Regions from separate parts of the Cupriavidus sp. UGS-1 genome, predicted to be linked through region 1. Evidence: riboswitches for the same ligand, from Rfam matches in the RefSeq annotation. Region 1 holds a riboswitch; the other holds the start of a gene.

Region 1 (9,663 bases):
CGCGTCGAAGTAAGGCTGCGACACCGGGGCGCCAGCGCGGCGCCCGACTCCGCAGCACAAAAAAGCCAGCGGCATGCCGCTGGCTTTTTTACGTCTGCCGTTCGGCCGCGCTATACCACACGCGAGTATCGGGGCGTCGGCGCCGCCCCGGAGCGGGATGTCGGCGGCATCCGTAGCAGCGGGTGCGCCACCGCCTGTTCAAAAACGGGATCCGACTCGGTTGTGGGTTGCGCCGCGGCCGTCCGGTCGCCCCGCAGGTAGCGATCGAACACCATCGCCACGCGTCGCACCAGCAGCCGTCCCAGCGGCGTCACGTCGATCCGCTTATCGGATATCCGCACCAGCCCCTGCTCCGCGAGCGACGCCAGCTCGGCGCGCTCGGCGGCAAACCTGGCGTCGAAGTCGATGCCGTGCCGCCGCGCGACCGCCGCAGTATCGAGTACGCCGTGGCACATCAGCGCGCCGATGATGTCCTTGCGCAGCCGGTCGTCGGCGTCGCATCGATGGCCGCGCAGCACGGGCAGCCTGCCGGCATCGAGCGCGCCGTAGTACTCGTCCAAAGTACGCGCGTTCTGCACGTAGCGGCCGGCCACCGCGCCGATCGCCGAGATGCCGAAACCGAGCTGGTCGTGACCGGCGTGGGTCGCATAGCCCTGGAAGTTGCGCTGCAGCCGTCCTTCGCGCTGGGCGCGGGCCAGCGCGTCGTCCGGCAGCGCGAAGTGGTCCATGCCGATATAGACATAGCCGGCCGCGGTCAGCCGCTCGATGGCCGAAACCAGGATGTCCAGCTTTTCGCCGGCCGACGGCATCGCGGCCTCGTCGATCCGCCGCTGCGGCTTGAAGACGTGCGGCAGATGCGCGTAGCTATACAGCGACAGGCGGTCCGGCCGCATCTCCAGCACCCGCTCGATCGTCGCGCCAAGGCGGGCAGCGGTCTGGTGCGGCAGGCCGTAGATCAGATCCATGCTGACCGACAGTAAACCGAGCCGCCGCGAGGCGGCCACCACGCGGCGGGTGTCTTCCACCGGCTGCACGCGATGGATCGCGGCCTGCACCTGGGGATCGAAGTCCTGCACGCCGAGGCTGACGCGATTGAAGCCTAGCTCGACGAGCAGCGCCATCCGTTCTTCGTCGACGCGGCGCGGATCGATCTCGATCGAATGCTCGCCGTCCGCGCGCAGATCGAAGTGCCGATGCAGTGCGGCCATGACCTGCCGCATTTCGGCGGGATCGAGGAAGGTCGGCGTACCGCCGCCCCAGTGCGACTGCACGACCGGCCGGCGCTCACCCAGCCGGGCTGCCACCAGCGCCATCTCGCGCGCCAGATAGCGGACATAGCGCGCACTGCGGCCGTGATCGCGCGTGATGATCTTGTTGCAGCCGCAGTAGTAGCAGATGTTCTCGCAGAAGGGGATATGCAGGTAGAGCGACAGCGGCGCGTCGGCGCCCCCTGCCCGGCAGTCGTCCAGCGCCGACAGGTACGCGTCCTCGCCGAAGCCGGCATGGAAGCGATCGGCGGTCGGATAGGACGTGTAGCGCGGTCCGTTGACGTCGATCCGCTCGGCGAGCCCGCGGAAATCGGCGAGGTCGGAGCGGCGGATGACGGAGTCGGGAGCGGCGGCGGGAGCGGAATGGAGGAGGGTCGTTGCCATGCGGCGGCCTTTTGAGGAATCCGATTCGATGCTAGCCAGATCGGCACGCGCCGGACTTGACCGACATCAAGCCCGACGCATCGGGCCCGGCGCGGAGCCTTCGGCGCAACACCCTTGCGCCGAAGGCTGCAGTCAAACCACCGTGGCGGAGTTACCGGCTTACTCCCGCGGCAGCGTCACCGTCGCCCGCAGACCGCCTTCCGGCCGGTTCTCCAGCATCAGTTCGCCGCCATGGCGCGCCACCGCGTCGGCGGCGATGGCCAGGCCCATGCCGACGCCGCCGGTGGCCCGGCTGCGCGAGGACTCGATGCGGTAGAACGGCTCCATCACGCGCCCCAGTTCGTCCGGCGGAATGCCGGGGCCATCGTCGTCGACATCGATGACGACCTTGTCCGGCGCATCGGTCATTGCCACGCGGGCGCCGCCGCCATAGCGGTGCGCGTTCTCGATCAGATTGACCAGCGCGCGGCGCAGCTCGGCCGGATAGACTGCCAGCGGCTGCGCCGAGCCGCTGCACGAGACCTGCTGGCCCAGTTCCATCGCATCGTCGACGACGGCCTGCACCAGCGCGGCGATGTCGACGCGCTGGCGCGGGCCGGCGGCGCCTTCGCGCTCGCGCAGATAGCCGAGCGTGGCATCGATCAGCGCGTTCATCTCGGCGAGGTCCTGACGCAGCCGCCGGCTCGTGTCGGCATCGTCTAGCCGCTCGATGCGCAAGGCCATCCGGGTCAGCGGCGTGCGCAGATCGTGCGAGACCGCGGCCAGGAAGCGAGCCTGCTGCGCCAGCTGGGTCTGGATCCGTTGCTGCATGCGATTGAAGGCGCGCGCGGCCTCGCGCGCCTCGTTCGGTCCGCCCTGTTCGTCGAGCGGTGGCGCGTGGACGTCCTGGGTCAGCCTGCCGGCGCCGCGCGCGAGCTGCTGCACCGGGCGCGCCAGCACGCGCGCACCGACCCAGGAGGCGGCCACGATCGCGGCGAACTGGAACAGCATGCCGAATGGCGGTGGCCTGCCCGGACCGGGCGGGCCTGGCGGGCGCGGTGGGCCCGGCGGCGGACGCTGGCCCTCGTGCGCCGGTGCGGCGGGCCGGTCGGCGGTACCACCGACGGCGTGGCTGCCGTGCCGGGGACCGTGCCGCGGAAACACGCTCTCCACCACGGTCACGCCAAGGATATGCACCGCAACCATGATCGCCGCCATCGCGACGAACAGGCGCACGAACATCGTGTCGAAGCGACGCGCCGCCACTGGCTCAGCCCTGCACGCTGGCGGTAAAGACGTAGCCCTCGCCGCGAACCGTGCGGATCAGGCCGGGCTCGCGCGGGTCCTCGCGCAGCTTCTGCCGCAGCCGCGACACCAGCAGGTCGATGCTGCGATCGAACAGATCCAGTTCGCGGCCGCGCGCCAACTGGATCAGCCGTTCGCGATCGAGGATCTGCTGCGGATGGTCAAGAAAGGCCAGCAGCAGCCGGAATTCCGCGTTCGACAGCGGCACCACGGTATCGTCGCGGTCGACCAGCTGGCGCAGCACCGTATGCAGGCGCCAGTCGCCGAAGCGCAGTTCGACCCGGGCGCGCGCCGCTGCCGCAGAAGGGCCGGCCCGCATGCCGCGCTCGCCGCCGCGGCTGCGCCGCAGCACCGTATGGATGCGGGCGACCAGCTCTCGCATTTCGAAGGGCTTGGTGACGTAGTCGTCGGCCCCCACCTCCAGGCCGACCACGCGATCGGCCAGTTCCGCCCGCGCGGTCAGCATGATCACCGGCAGATCGCCCTGCTCCCGCAGTTCGCGGCACAGCGCCAGGCCGTTCTCGCCCGGCAGCGACAGGTCGAGGATCACCAGGTCGTAGGCTTGGGCGGCCAGCGCGGCCCGCATGGCGGCGCCGCCTTCGACGCCGTCCGCAGCGATGCCGAAGGTCGACAGGTAGTCGGCAAGCATCGTGCGGATTTGCGCGTCGTCATCGACGATCAGCAGGCGGATTGCCGCGGGCGCGGCATCGGGAAGACTCAGGTCCATCGAGGAGGAAGGGAAGAAGCGGTGTGCCGCGGCGCCGAGCGGCCTCGGCGATCCGGCACTGTAGCAGCCCGATGTTGCAGGCCCTTGGCCGCTTTGTATCGGCGCTGATACGAAAGGCCTCGCGTACCCGGCGCTGCGCTTCAGCCGGCCGCGGCCTTGGTGCCGAGCAGCGCCTTCAGTCCCGCCAGCCGGTCCTTCGGGCTCATCGCCGGCGTCTCGTCCTTCGGTGCCGGGGCTTCCTCGAGCTTCATCTCGCCGATGAAGCGCGACGGCTGGCACGAGTAGGTGTCGCGCGCGCGCTTGCGCTTCTTGCACCAGCTGATATGCAGGCTGCGCTGCGCGCGCGTGATGCCGACATACATCAGGCGCCGCTCCTCCTCGATCTTCTCGTCGCTCAGGTCCTCGTCCTCGCGGCAATGCGGCAGGATGCCCTCCTCCACGCCGACCAGGAACACGTGCGGATATTCGAGGCCCTTGGACGCGTGCAGCGTCGACAGCCGCACTGCATCCGGATCCTCCTCGCGGCCCTCGAGCATGCTCATCAGCGCGACCGTCTGCGTCAGCTCCAGCAGGTTCTTGCCTTCGTCGCCGAAGCCGTCGGCGGTGTCGAAGCCGGTCGCCTCGCCGTCCGCGGCCTCCGGCTTGGTGCCCTTGCGCTTGAGCCAGTCGAGGAATTCCAGCGTATTGGTCCATTTGGCCTGGGCCTGGCGCTCGTCGAAGGTGTCGTACAGATAGGCTTCGTAGTGGATGCCTTCCATCAGATCGTCGAGCACCTCGGTGGCCGGATCGCGCGCGGCACGGTCGGCCAGCCGCACCATCGCCTCGCAGAAGGTGCGCAGCGGCTCGAGCTGGCGCGGCTGCAGCTTGCCTTCGATGCCGCCCATCATCGCCGCCTCGAACAGCGACACCTTGGCCTGCCCGGCGAAGGTGCCCAGCACCTCCAGCGTGGTATTGCCGACCCCGCGCCGCGGCGTGGTGACCGCGCGGATAAAGGCCGGATCGTCGTCGGGATTGGCGATCAGCCGCAGATAGGCACAGATGTCCTTGATCTCGGCCTTGTCGAAGAAGCTCTGCCCGCCGGACAGCACATACGGGATGCGCTCGCGGCGCAGGATCTGCTCGAACAGCCGCGCCTGGTGGTTGCCGCGATAGAGGATCGCGTAGTCGCGGAACTGCGCGCGCCGCTCGAACTTGTGCGCCGACAGCTTGAACACCACCGACTCGGCCTCGTGCTCCTCGTCGTTCATCGGCGTCACGGTGATCGGGTCCCCCATGCCGTGCTCGCTCCACAGCGTCTTGTCGAACAGCTTGGGGTTGTTGGCGATCACCGCATTGGCGGCCTGCAGGATGCGCACCGTGGAGCGATAGTTCTGCTCGAGCTTGATGACCTTCAGGTTCGGGAAGTCGGTCTGCAGCAGGCGCAGATTGTCCAGCGTGGCGCCGCGCCAGCCGTAGATCGCCTGGTCGTCGTCGCCGACCGCGGTGAAGGCGGGCGCGCGCAGATGCGAGCCGCCGGCCAGCAGCTTCAGCAGCTGGTACTGGCAGGCGTTGGTGTCCTGGTATTCGTCGACGAGGAAGTAGCGCAGCCGGTTCTGCCACTTGAGCCGCACGGTTTCGTCGCGTGCGAACAGCTCGGCCGGCAGCCGGATCAGGTCGTCGAAGTCGACCGCCTGGTACGCCGCCAGCGTGGCGACATAGTTGCGGTAGATCAGCGCGGCCTGGTGCTGGTCGGCGTCGGTGGCCTCGGCGATCGCGGTCTCGGGATCGACCATGCCGTTCTTCCACAGCGAGATCGTGCTCTGCACGCTGCGGATCAGCTTCTTGTCAGTGGTGGCCAGCTGCTCCTGGATCAGGCCGAAGCAGTCATCGGCGTCCATGATCGAGAACTGCGGCTTCAGGCCCAGGTGCTCGGCCTCGGCGCGCAGGATCTGCACGCCCAGCGAGTGGAAGGTGCAGACGGTCAGCTGGCGCAGCGGGATGCGCTTGCCGTCCCGGGTCTTGCCCTCCATCAGCTTGGCGATCCGCTCCTGCATTTCCTTGGCGGCCTTGTTGGTGAAGGTCACCGCGGCGATGTGGCGGGGCTCGAAGCCCTTGTCCTCGATCAGATGCGCAATCTTCTGCGTGATCACCCGGGTCTTGCCCGAACCCGCGCCGGCGAGCACCAGGCAGGGGCCGTCCAGATAGCGGACGGCTTCGGATTGGGCGGCGTTCAGTCCGTGGGTCATCGGTCGGGGGCGGAGGTCGGGTACGGCTGGAGGCCGGGCCGCATCGCAAGGGAGGCGGGCCGCAGGCGCGACGCGTTTGGGCACGGGTCGCGGATGGATCAAAGCGGGCGATGTTAACACGGGGGCGGGTCCGGCCGAGCCACCGGAACCGTGGCCTGCAACGCGCCGCTCTCGCGTTGACAGCCGGCAGGCCTGCGGTTAGAGTCGCGCCATCCGTCCGGGAGAGCGCGCGACAGACCATTCACTCGCGCCGCCGAAGGGGAATCACCCGAAAACTCTCAGGCACCATGGACCGGGCGGATCGGCATGCAGCATGCACACGATGTATGCCGAACTCTGGAGAGCGACACCCGCCATTCATCGATTGAATGATGAGCGTGTCCACCGAAGGGGCGCACGGCGGGGCCGGCGGGTTCGAAGCGAACCGCAGGACCAGTCCGTAATCTCTCAGGTATCGAGGACAGAGGGGGTCATCCGTCGCGACGGTTCCAACGAGCCGCGCGACGGATGACCCTTTTTTGTTTGGCGCGCCGCGCGCGCCGGACCGAACGATGCCACGCTCCGAGGAATCCATGACGCTCCAGGCCACCCCGCTCAACGCCATCCACCGCGCCCTCGGCGCCCGCATGGTCGATTTCGGCGGATGGGACATGCCGGTCAACTACGGCTCGCAGATCGAAGAACACCATGCGGTGCGCAGCGATGCGGGCATGTTCGACGTTTCGCACATGTGCGTCGTCGACCTCGCCGGACCCAATACCCGCGCCTTCCTGCGCGGACTGCTCGCCAACAACGTCGACAAGCTGCAAACCCCGGGCAAGGCGCTGTATTCCTGCATGCTCGACCCGAATGGCGGTGTGATCGACGACCTGATCGTCTATTTCTTCGCCGAGGACCGCTTCCGCCTGGTGGTCAACGCCAGCACCGCGACCGGCGACATCGACTGGATCCGCCAGCGCAATGCCGACACCGGCGCCGGCGTGACCATTACTCCCCGTCGCACCGACAACGCCTCCGATAATGCCGCACCGCTGGCCATCGTCGCCGTGCAGGGCCCGAACGCGCGCGCCAAGGTGTGGGCGGCCTTCCCGTCGACCCAGCCCAGCGAGGCGCTCAAGCCGTTCAACGCGATGGTCGTCGAAGACGCCGCGATCGGCGAAATCATGGTGGCCCGCACCGGCTACACCGGCGAGGACGGCTTCGAGCTGGTGGTGCCGGCCGACAACGTCGCCGCGGTCTGGGAAAAGCTGCATGCCGCCGGCGTGCGTCCGGCCGGGCTCGGCGCGCGCGACACGCTGCGGCTCGAAGCCGGCATGAACCTGTACGGCCAGGACATGGACATCCACACCTCCCCGCTCGACGCCGGCCTGGCCTGGACCGTCGACCTGCAAAGCGAGCGCGATTTCGTCGGCAAGGCCGCGCTGGTGGCCAACGGCCAGCGCCAGCAGTTTGCCGGCCTGATCCTGCGCGACAAGGGCGGCGTGCTGCGCGCGCACCAGACCGTGCTGACCGCCGCCGGCGAGGGCGAAACCACCTCGGGCACCTTCAGCCCGACCCTGTCCCAATCGATCGCCTTCGCGCGCCTGCCCAAGGATGTGGCGCTCGGCAGCGAAGTCCAGGTGCTGATCCGCGACCGCAAACTGACTGCGACTGTGGTTAAACTGCCGTTTGTGCGCAATGGCAAGGCACTCGTGAGCTGACGGCTCACTGCGGACATCGTCCACCCGGTCACGCTGCGCCCCGCGGCCCCTTTCACCGATGGCACGCGGCGGCGCGACACAAGAATCTGAAATTGGAGAATCTCGATGAATTTCCCCGCTGACCTGAAGTACACCGAGTCGCACGAATGGGTGCGCGTCGAAACCGACGGCACGCTGACGATCGGCATCACCGATCACGCACAGGATGCGCTCGGCGACATCGTCTTCCTCGAACTGCCCGAGGTCGGCAAGACGGTCGGCGCCGGTGACGCGCTGGCCGTGGTCGAATCGGTCAAGGCCGCGTCGGACATCTACGCGCCGGTGGCCGGTGAAGTGGTCGCCGTCAACGACGCCGTCAAGGACGCGCCCGAGAGCGTCAACGCCAACGCCTTCGATGCCTGGCTGTTCAAGATCAAGCCGGCCAACGGCGACGACGTCAACGGCCTGATGACGGCCGACGCCTACAAGGCCAGCGTCGGCGCCTGAGCCCGGCGCCCCGCCCGCGGCGCCGAGGCATGGCTGACCACCATGCCCCGGCCCGCCTCTCCGAGTCACTTGCCATGAACGCTCCCCTGCCCATGAACGCCGCTCAATCCGCTCGCCCTTCGCTGGCCGAACTCGAAGCTCGCGACGCCTTCTCCCACCGCCATATCGGTCCCGACGCCGCCGAACAGCAGCACATGCTGAAGGTGCTGGGCTACGACAGCCGCGCCGCGCTGATGGACGCCATCATCCCGGCCGCGATCCGCCGCAGCGACGGCATGCCGCTGGGCGAATTCACCGAGCCGCTGACCGAGGAAGCCGCGCTGGCCAAGCTGCGCGGCATCGCCGGCAAGAACAAGGTGTTCAAGAGCTTCATCGGCCAGGGCTACTACAACACGCTGACGCCGGGCGTGATCCTGCGCAACATCTTCGAAAACCCGGCCTGGTACACCGCCTACACGCCGTACCAGCCGGAGATCTCGCAGGGCCGCCTGGAGGCGATGCTGAACTTCCAGCAGATGGTCACCGACCTGACGGGCCTCGATATCGCCAATGCGTCGATGCTCGACGAAGGCACGGCCGCGGCCGAGGCGATGACGCTGCTGCAGCGCGTGAACAAGCACGCATCGAATACCTTCTACGTGGCCGACGACGTGTTGCCGCAGACGATCGAAGTGGTGCGCACGCGCGCGCTGCCGCTCGGCATCGAGGTCAAGGTCGGTCCCGCCGCCGACGCGGCGCAGGCGCACGCGTTCGGCGTGCTGCTGCAATACCCGGGCGTCAACGGCGACGTGGCGGACTACCGCGCGATCGCCGATGCGGTCCACGCGGCCGGCGGCCTGGTGGTCGCCGCGGCCGACCTGCTGGCGCTGACGCTGCTCACCGCGCCGGGCGAATGGGGTGCGGACGTGGCGGTCGGCAATTCGCAGCGCTTCGGTGTGCCGCTGGGCTTCGGCGGCCCGCACGCCGGCTATATGGCCGTCAAGGACGCCTACAAGCGTTCGATGCCGGGCCGCCTGGTCGGCGTCACCGTCGACGCGCAGGGCAACAAGGCGTACCGGCTGGCGCTGCAGACACGTGAGCAGCATATCCGCCGCGAGAAGGCGACCTCGAACATCTGTACCGCGCAGGTGCTGCTGGCGGTCATGGCGTCGATGTACGCGGTCTACCACGGGCCGCAGGGCCTGAAGCGGATCGCGCAGCGCGTGCATCGGCTGACCGCGACGCTGGCCGGCGGCCTGCAGGCGCTGGGCTACGCCCGCACCAACCAGACCTTCTTCGACACGCTGACGATCGAGACTGGTGCCGCCACCGAGGCGATCCACGCCGCGGCCGCCGCGCGCCAGATCAATCTGCGCCGCGCCGGCGCCACGCAGGTCGGCATCTCGCTGGACGAGACCACCAGCCGCGACGATGTGGTCGCGCTGTGGGAGATCTTCGCGCAGGGCAAGCCGGTGCCGGCCTTCGACGCACTGGAAGCCGCGGCCGATGATGGCTATCCGGCGGCGCTGTCGCGCCAGAGCGCCTACCTCACGCACCCGGTCTTCAACACCCACCATGCCGAGCACGAGATGCTGCGCTACCTGCGCATG
Region 2 (9,663 bases), on a different contig from region 1:
GGCATCGGCGCGCCGGCGCTCCGTCAGGTCATGGGCGATCGCCAGATAGCCGCCGGCACCGTCCTGCCGGGACTGGCCGGACTGGCCGGACTGGCCTGACTGGCCGTGGCGCTTGCCGGCATCGCCGCCCGGGTCGGACAGCGGCAACAGCGTCAATTGCACTGGCAGCGTCGAGCCACCCTTGCGGATGTAGTGCCAGGTGTGCTCGTCGACCAGCCCGAGGCGGGGCTTGGCGATCAGCGCTTCGAAACCGGGGGCGACCGGCTGGCCGAGCTCGGCGGACAAGGCACGGGCACGCGCGGCCAGTTCGCCCGGCTCGTGCAGCGCGCTGTATGGAATGCGTCCGACCAGTTCGTGCGCCTGGTACCAGAGCATCTGCTCGCCGGGCCGGTTGATCGACGTGATGGTGCCGTGCCCGTCGAAAGCGATCACGCAGATCGGTGCATGGTCGAGCAGGCGTGCATGCCGCTGCGCCACCACATCGGCCGACTGCCTGGCGCGTTCGGCGGCGCGGCGCCGCGCGGCCAGATGCCACGCCAGCCAGCCGAGCAGCGCGGTACCGAGCGCGCCGGCCGCGATCACCAGCGGCACGGGCGCACCGGGCCCGCCTTCCTCGAACGCGGCCAGCGTGGTCGCGCGTACGGTCCAGGTCTGGCCGCCGAACGTCAGCTCGCGATCGAGCTGGCGCAGCGGATGCGAATGGTTGCGGGGGGCCGCCTCGCCGCCTGCCCGGGCCAGCAGCAAGGTATCGGCGGCGGAGGGCCGCCCCTGATACAGCGACAGCGACAGCCTGCCGCCATGAACCGCCGCCGCGTCGGCCATCAGGTCGCCGAGCCGGTAGGCCGCATAGACATAGCCGAGCAGGGCCCGCCGGCGCTCCTCCACCGAATTGACCGGCATGCCGTTGCGGTAGACCGGCAGATACAGCACCGCACCCTGCGCCGCGACGCTGCGATGCGCCTCGCGCAGCAGCGCCACGCGCGGCGTCATGCGCGCCTGCATCGAATCGCGCGCCGCTTCCGCGGTGGCCCGGCGTGCCGGATCGGACAGGTGGTCGAAGCCGAGCGCGCCCAGCGTGCGGCCGGCGAAGGGCTCGACATAGACGCCCGGTGCGTAGACCTCGCGCTCGCCCCGAGGGAACACGTCGAAGGCGGGCAGGCCCTCGGCGCGAACCGATTCGACCAGCGCGTCGAGCGCGGAGGCCTGCGTCAACCTGGCATAACCGACCGAATGGATGCCGGGGGGCAGATCGTCGACCTGCGTGGCGAGCATATAAGCCCGCCATTGGTCGCGCGTCGTGTCGGGATCGGCCGCCAGCAGGCCGCTGGCGCCGCGCAGCAGGCGCTCGCCGGTGTCGAGCCGCTGGCGCACTGCCATCACGCTCGCCGACAGCATCGCATCGAGCCGCTGGGCGGCGGCACGTTCGCTCCACGCGGCGGTCTGCACGGCGGCCGCGGCGGTGACGCAAGCGCCGGCGGCCACGACGAGCAAAGCCAGGACGGCGGGAGGAAGCGAAGGCAGTTTCATCGCAATAGCATGGCGGGGCCGTGCGGCCTGGATAGGAGCGGCGCGGCTTGGCGCCAAGGTCGTGACCGGCACCGATGCCGCTGGCGTCCAGGCTCGGATCACGGCTTGGACTATACCGCGCCAAATGCACTTTGCGACAGCGGGACAGGCCGTGTGCCGCGACTCGCACCATGCCGCTCGATGTGATACGGTGACGCCTACGGAACCCGCCGACCCGGGGAATGCCCTTGCGGGCACGCATGAACCGTCCCCCCTTGCTCGACGACTCGCCCAACGCACCGCCGCACGTAGCGCTGAAACGACCGCCCGACACACCGAACGACGATCGCCGCGAGGACCCGGCCACGGCCACGACGCGTCGTCCCCGGTTCGCGCTGTCGTTGACGACGCGCATCGCGCTGGTCACCGCGGGTCTGTCGACCGTGCTCGGCGCCGCCCTCGTGGTGGGCTCGCTGAAATCGGCCCATGACGATCTGCGTGACGCACTGCAGGCGCAACAGGATTCCGTCGTCAAGCTGACGGCGGAGCAGCTCGATTCCGCGGTCAACGATCGCCTGATCCTGCTCGAGCACCTGGCCCCGCAATTCAAGTCGATGATGGACGCGCCGGCCGCGCAGCTGCAGGCCATGCTCAGCCGCACCATTCCGATTCCCGGTACCTTCAACAGCGCCGTCGTGGTCGATGCCAGGGGCATGCTGCTGGCCCGCGACGGCACCCTGGTGTCGGTCGCGGACCGCACCTACTTCCGCGAGGCCGCGCGCACCCTGGCGCCGGTGATCAGCCCGCCGATCCGCGCCCGCGCCGACGGTTCGGTCGGCGTGCTGCTGGCCGTGCCGATCGTCTCGGACGACAAGACCTTCCTGGGCCTGGTCGGCGGCTGGATCGACCTGGCGCGCTCGAACTTCCTGGTGGAAGTGCCGCACAGCCCGATCGCCAGCACCGGCTTCTATTGCCTGGTATCGGCCGGCGCGCAGCCGGTCTACGTGCAACACCGGCTGCAGCAGCAGGTCGGGCGGCCGGCGCGCGCGCAGGGAGAGACCTGCGGCGTGCAGGCACAGCCGGCGACCCTGGAGTTCCTGACACCGCGCGAGCCGGTCATCGCACGCTATCTGATGGCGACCACCGGTTGGGAACTGGTCGCCGTGCTGCCGGCCAAGGAGGCCTTCCAGCCGCTGCACGCGATGCAGCAGCGCTTCCTGTTGTGGTCGGCGGTCGCGGTGGGATTGGCGGCGGTGCTGAACTGGTTCGCGGTGCACTGGATGTTCGCGCCGCTGGCGCAGCTGCGGCGCGTGGTGCGCGACAGCGCGCGCGACCTGTCGGCCTACGAGCGGCTGTCGACCCATCGCCATGACGAGATCGGCGTGCTGGCGCGCGCGTTCGCCCGGCTGATGCGCGACGTGCGCGAGCGCCGCGAACAGCTGCACCGCAGCGAAACGCGCCTGCGCGCGGTCACCGACACGCTGCCGTCGCTGCTGGCCTTCATCGACACCGACGAGCGCTACGTCTTCAACAACCTCGCCTACGAGCGCACCTTCGGCATTCCGCTCGACCAGCTGCGCGGCATGACGCTGCGCGAACTGCTGGGCGAGGCGCGCTACGCCCGCATCCAGCCGTATCTGCAGCAGGCGCTGGCCGGCACCGCGGTCACGTTCGAGACCGAGTTCCACGATCCCGACTACCACTGCACCGAAACCAATTTCCGGCCCGAGTGGAGCGCCGACGGCAGCCGCGTCGAGGGGGTGCATGTCCATGTGCAGGACATCACCGCACGCAAGCTCGAGACGCTGCGGCTCGCGCAGATCTCGCGCCTGGACCATCTGACGCAGCTGCTGAACCGCAGCGCGTTCGAGACGCGGCTGGCCGAGGCGATGGCGCGCAGCCGCTCGCAGGACCGGCTGATGGCGCTGCTGTATCTGGACATGGACCGCTTCAAGGCGGTCAACGACCACTATGGCCACGCGGCCGGCGACCAGTTGCTGCAGAGCTTTGCCAAGCGCGTGCAGCGCTGCGTGCGCGAGCGCGATGCGGTGGCGCGGCTGGGCGGCGACGAGTTCGCCATCGTGATGGAGGACATCGACCGGCCCGATGTCGCGGTGCGCGTCGCCGGCGCGATCCTGCATGCGGTGGGCCGCCGCTTCTTCATCGAGGGCGCCTTCGTCGACGTCAATGTCAGCATCGGCATCGCGCTGTACCAGGGCGCGCCGATGACATGGCAGCAGCTGGCCAAGGAGGCCGATGCGCTGCTGTACCGCGCCAAGGACGCCGGACGCGGCCGCTTCGAGATCGGCCCGCCCGAGCTGGCGAACCGATCGCGGGAGGCGCGCCCGTAGGCCGGCTTGCGCGCCGGCGCGGCGTCGGCAGTCCCGGCGGCGTATCCTAGAAGGCCGATCCGCATCGTTCGTTCACAGGAGCCAGTCATGTCAGACCAGCAGCCCCCAGCGACCCGCATCGAACAGGACAGCCTGGGCCAGGTACCCGTCCCCGCCGACCACCTGTGGGGCGCGCAGACCGAGCGCTCGCGCCAGAACTTCCGCATCGGCAACGAGAAGATGCCGCCCGCGCTGATCGAGGCCTTTGCGATCCTGAAGCTGTGCGCGGCGCGTGCGAACCGCGAGCTGAACGTGCTCGACGCGGCGCTGGCGCAGGCGATCGAACAGGCCGCCGAGGAGATCATCGCCGGCCAGTGGCCCGACGAGTTTCCGCTGTCGGTCTGGCAGACCGGCTCGGGCACGCAGACCAACATGAACCTGAACGAGGTGATCGCCAATCGTGCGATCCAGCTGCTCGGCGGCGAGGTCGGCAGCAAGCGTCCGGTTCATCCCAACGACCACGTCAACGCGAGCCAGTCGTCCAACGACAGCTTCCCGACCGCGATGCATATCGCCGCCGCGCGCGCGGTGCAGCGCCAGCTGCTGCCGGCGCTGGAGACGTTGCAGAAGACGCTGGGCAGCAAGGTCGAGGCCTTCGCCGACATCGTCAAGGTGGGCCGCACCCATCTGCAGGATGCGGTGCCGCTGACGCTGGGCCAGGAGTTCTCCGGCTACCAGGCCCAGGTCGCCGATGCGCAGGCGCGGCTGCACCAGGCCGTGCTGCGCGCGATGCCGGTGCCCCAGGGCGGCACCGCGGTCGGCACCGGCCTGAATGCGCCCGCCGGCTTTGCCGCCGCCTTCGCGCGCGCGCTGGCCGACTACACGGGCCTGCCGTTCGAACCGGCGGCCAACCGCTACGCGCTGCAGGCCGCGCACGACGCGCTCGCCGATCTGTCCGGCGCGCTGAACACCACGGCCTCGTCCTTCCTGAAGATCGCGCGCGACTTCATGCTGCTCGGTTCCGGCCCGCGCGCGGGCTTTGCCGAACTGCAGCTCCCGGCAAACGAGCCCGGCTCGTCGATCATGCCGGGCAAAGTCAACCCGACCCAGGCCGAGGCGCTGGCGATGGTCTGCTGCCGCGTGATCGGCAACCACACCACGATCACGCTGGCCAACGGCCTCGGCACGCTGGAGCTGAACGCCTACAAGCCGGTCATCGTGTACAGCCTGCTGCAGTCGGTTACACTGCTGGCCGACGCGGCGGCCAGCTTCGCCGAACACATGGTGGCCGGCGTCGAAGCCGACCGGGCGCGCATCGCCGAGCTGCTCGAGCGATCGCTGATGCCGGTCACCGCGCTGAACCCGCATATCGGCTACGACAAGGCCGCCGAGATCGCCAAGCTGGCCGTGGCCCGCAACCTGTCGCTGCGCGAGGCGGCAATCGCCTCGGGCCATGTCACCGCCGAGCAGTTCGAACAATGGATCGATCTGAAGGGGATGACGCGCGAGGTGTAGCGTCAGCGCACCGGTGCTGGCGGCCACGTCCACGACGGCGCATGCGGCCGCCCACACATTGAACGACCCATCGACCGGCCCCGCGGCACCGCGGCGGCCGGCGACAAACCCGCTCCAGACGGGCCGACGACGATCGGGGTAACAACGATCGCATTGACGAGATGATTCCTGCTCCCATTCCCGCCGATGACCCGCGGCGCCTCGACGCGCTGTATTCGCTGAACCTCCTCGACACCGCCGCCGAAGAGCGCTTCGACCGGCTGACACGCCTGGCCAGGCGGCTGTTCGACGTGCCGATCGCGCTGGTGAGCCTGGTCGACGCCAGGCGGCAATGGTTCAAGTCCTCGTTCGGCCTGGCCGTACGCGAAACGCCGCGCGAGCAATCGTTCTGCGGCCACGCGATCCTGCGCGACGATCTGCTGATCGTGCCCGATGCGCTGCAGGACCAGCGCTTTCACGACAACCCGCTGGTCACGGGCGCGCCCGGCGTGCGCTTCTATGCCGGCTGCCCGCTCGCGGTACGCGGCGGCGCCAAGGTCGGCACGCTGTGCCTGATCGACACCGCGCCGCGCGAGTTCGACAAGGACGACCAGGCGCTGCTGCACGATCTGGGGCGCCTGGCCGAGCAGGAGCTGGAGTCGGCGCAACTGGCGTCGATGGATGACCTGACGATGCTGTCGAACCGGCGCGGCTTTTCGGCGCTGGCGCAGCATGCGCTGGCGGTCTGCCAGCGCCAGCGGATGCCGGCCACGCTGCTGTTCTTCGACATGGATGGCTTCAAGGCCATCAACGACCGCTTCGGCCACGCGGAGGGCGATCTGGCGCTGACCGCCTTTGCCGATCAATTGCGCCAGGCGTTCCGGCAGTCCGACCTGATCGGACGGCTCGGCGGCGACGAGTTCGTCGTGCTGCTGGTCGACGCCTGCGCCGACCAGTGCGACGCGATGCTGGCCCGGCTGCGGCAAGGCGTGGAGGCACACAACGCGCAGAGCCAGCGCGGCTATCGGCTCGACTTCAGCGCCGGCGCGGTCGCGTTCGATCCCGCCCGCCATGCGGGCATCGCCGATCTGCTGGCGCAGGCCGATCAGGCGATGTACGCCAACAAGCAGGCCCGCAAGGCGGGGACGCCGCCCGCCGGGCGTCAGTAACTCGCGTTGCGGCCGCCGCCGCGCCGTGTTACTGTCCGCCCATCCAGGAGAAAGCGAGCCTGCCGCGACAGCGCGGCGGCAGCGCTGCCGAAGGCGTACCCCCGAAACGCTCAGGTACCGAAGACTGGAGACGACAACGAACTGGAGAGCGCCGCCATCATGATTTGACGATGACGGCCGCCGAAGGGGCAAGCCGGGTCCGGGGCGGACGCGGTGAATCTCTCAGGCAAAAGGACAGTGGGGGCAGCCGGGTTGGCATCGACGATGCCGGCCGGCTGCCCCTTTTTGCATCCTGGAGCCTGAAATGAAAGTCATCGTGATGGGAGCCGGCGTGATCGGCGTGGCCTCGGCGTGGTATCTGTCCAAGGCCGGCCACGAGGTCGTGGTGCTCGAGCGCAATGCCGGCGCGGCACGCGAAACCAGCTTCGGCAATGGCGGCCAGATCTCGGTCAGCCATGCCGAGCCCTGGGCCAACCCGTCGGCGCCGCTGAAGCTGCTCAGCTGGCTGGGACGCGAGGACGCGCCGCTGCTGTTCCGCCTGCGCGCCGACCCGGCGCAATGGTCGTGGGGCCTGAAATTCCTGCGCGAATGTCCGGCCCGGCGTTCCACCCGCAACATGATCCAGCTGCTCAATCTCGGCACCTACAGCCGCGCCAGCCTGCAGGCGCTGCGCGCCGAGACCGGCATCGAGTACGACCACCTGACCCACGGCATCCTCCACTTCTATACCAGCCAGAAGGAATTCGACGCGGCGATCGAGCCGGCGCGCATCATGCGCGAGCTCGGCTGCGAGCGCCGCGTGATCGGTCCCGACGAAGTGGTGAAGCTGGAACCCGCGTTGGCGTCGATCGCGCCGCGGCTGGCGGGCGCCACCTACACCAGCGAGGACGAGTCCGGCGACGTGCATCGCTTCACCACCGGACTGGCCGCGCTGTGCGAGGCGCGCGGCGTGCACTTCCGCTATGGCGTGCGCGTGCAGCGGCTGCTGGCCGAAGGCGGCCGCATGCGTGGGGTCGAGATCGCCGACGAGACCGGCGCCTATACCGTCGAGCAGGCGGACGCCTATGTGCTCGCGCTCGGCAGCTTCAGCCCGATGCTGGCGCGTCCGCTGGGCGTCAAGCTCGACATCTATCCGGCCAAGGGTTATTCGGCCACGCTGCCGGTGCTCGATCCCGAGCGCGCGCCGAGCGTCAGCCTGACCGACGACGAGTACAAGCTGGTGTTTTCGCGGCTGGGCGACCGGCTGCGCATCGCCGGCACCGCCGAGCTCAACGGCTATTCGATGGAGCTGAACCCGGTGCGCTGCGAGGCCATCGTGCGGCGTACGCTGGAGATCTTCCCCGGTGTCAGCCGGCCCGAACTGGCGCGCTACTGGACCGGCCTGCGTCCCGCGACGCCGGGCAACGTGCCGTATATCGGCGCGAGCGCGGTGCAGGGGCTGTACCTGAACACCGGCCATGGCACGCTGGGCTGGACGCACGGCTGCGGCTCGGGACGCGCGATCGCCGAACTGATCAGCGGCCGCGTGCCGGAAGTGGACTTCGGCTTTTGCGGTCCGCTGCCGCAGGCGCCACGGATGGCGCCTCCGCTCGCGCCGGTGATTGCCGCGCGCGCCGCCGCATCGGAGCCGGCCGAGGTTTGATATCCGTCTGATACAGGTCTGAAACAACGACACCGGCGCGGCATGGCATCGCCATGCGCGCCGGTGTTTTCGTTTCATCGCTGCCGCGCATGCATGGGCGCCAAAGCGTACCCGTTTCTGCGCACGGCTTTCGGCGCGCGTACCCGTTTCTGCGGGCCGCATTGGCAGCCGACTGGCAGCCGACTGGAGCCGATTGGCGGCCGCATCGACAGCCCCATGGCCAGCCCTACTGCCGGCCCTACTGCCCGCCCAATTGCCGGCCCAGTTGCCGGCACACAGTGCACCTTGCGGACCAAAGCCAGGCCCGGGCACGGCATGAATCGGGCGGGCCATCCGCACCGGGCACGTGCGAATGCGGGGCCGCACCGTACCCGTTTCTGCGTCGTGCGAACGCCGTCCGATGCCGCGTGGCGTGCCGTGCGTACCCGTTTCTGCGTACACAACCTCAGTCGAATCAAGGGTCTCCGATGTCTCGACGTCTCGCCATCGCCGCGCGGATGCCGCCCGCTCGCGCCCCGGCATCAAGCGATGGTATCGACCACGCCGCCGTCGACGCGCAACGCGGCGCCGGTCGTCGCCGATGCCTGCGGCGAACAGACATAGACCACCATGTTGGCGACTTCCTCCACCGTGGCCGCGCGCTGGAGGATCGAGCTGGGCCGATGCGCCTTGACGAACTCGGCGGCCGCTTCCTCGATCGACAGCCCTGCCTTGTCGGCATCCTCGCGCAGCATCTCGCGCAGGCCGTCGGACAGCGTTGGCCCTGGCAATACCGCGTTGACCGTGACGCCGGTACCGGTCAGCCGTTTGGCGAGGCCGCGCGACACCGCCAGCTGCGCGGTCTTCGAGAAGCCGTAGTGGATCATGTCCTCCGGCGTGTTCAGCGCAGACTCCGACGAGATGAAGACCACGCGGCCCCAGCCGTTGGCCGCCATCGCGGCCGTATACGCCCGCGCCAGCCGCACGCCGGACATCACGTTGACATCGAAGATGCGGGCCCAGTCCTCGTCGCTCAGTTCGTAGAAATCGCGCGGACCGTAGATGCCGGCGTTGTTCACCAGAATGTCGACCGCCGGCTCCGCGGCCACGATCGCATCGCACCCGTGGGCGCTGCCCACGTCGGCCGCGACGCCGCGCACCGTGGCGCCCGGCACCTCGCGCACCACGTCCGCGATGGCGCCTTCGACGGTGTCCTGCTTGCGGCCATTGACGATGACCGCCGCGCCGCTGCGCGCCAGCCCGATGGCGATGGCCAGCCCGATGCCGGCTGTCGAGGCGGTGACCAGCGCGGTCTTGCCGGTGAGATCGATTTGCATGGGTACCTCCTGAAGCGGGGTGAGATCAGCGAAGGGGACGCAAAGGTTCGGAAAGTCCGAAAGGGTCGGTCAAGCGAGTACGCAGAAACGGGTACGCTTTTCGACAAGAACGTGGCGGCGCGTGAAGGCAGCGGCCTAATCGCGGCCCGTGCCTGACGCGTTGGCGGCCTCGGGAAACACCACCCGCACGCGCAGCCCCGGCTCGT

Evidence for each region. Region 1 has a riboswitch for glycine ahead of gcvT (glycine cleavage system aminomethyltransferase GcvT). Riboswitches for the same ligand answer to the same signal wherever they lie in the genome.
Region 2: linked by a shared signal. The riboswitch ahead of LRR16_RS11720 (D-amino acid dehydrogenase) and the one ahead of gcvT (glycine cleavage system aminomethyltransferase GcvT) in region 1 are both predicted to bind glycine.

The regions. Positions count from the first base shown of each region.
Region 1 is NZ_JAJQJF010000009.1:82,421-92,083, forward strand. It holds gene LRR16_RS13690 (cytochrome c5 family protein) at 1-13, shown strand, start outside; gene hemN (oxygen-independent coproporphyrinogen III oxidase) at 111-1,652, opposite strand; gene LRR16_RS13700 (ATP-binding protein) at 1,812-2,897, opposite strand; gene LRR16_RS13705 (response regulator) at 2,902-3,663, opposite strand; gene LRR16_RS13710 (UvrD-helicase domain-containing protein) at 3,804-5,888, opposite strand; glycine riboswitch at 6,097-6,193, shown strand; glycine riboswitch at 6,215-6,362, shown strand; gene gcvT (glycine cleavage system aminomethyltransferase GcvT) at 6,461-7,588, shown strand; gene gcvH (glycine cleavage system protein GcvH) at 7,694-8,074, shown strand; gene gcvP (aminomethyl-transferring glycine dehydrogenase) at 8,149-9,663, shown strand, end outside.
Region 2 is NZ_JAJQJF010000007.1:92,123-101,785, forward strand. It holds gene LRR16_RS11700 (EAL domain-containing protein) at 1-1,482, opposite strand, end outside; gene LRR16_RS11705 (diguanylate cyclase domain-containing protein) at 1,767-3,857, shown strand; gene fumC (class II fumarate hydratase) at 3,945-5,351, shown strand; gene LRR16_RS11715 (diguanylate cyclase) at 5,513-6,499, shown strand; glycine riboswitch at 6,631-6,747, shown strand; gene LRR16_RS11720 (D-amino acid dehydrogenase) at 6,804-8,141, shown strand; gene LRR16_RS11725 (SDR family NAD(P)-dependent oxidoreductase) at 8,663-9,457, opposite strand; gene LRR16_RS11730 (ATP-binding protein) at 9,593-9,663, opposite strand, start outside.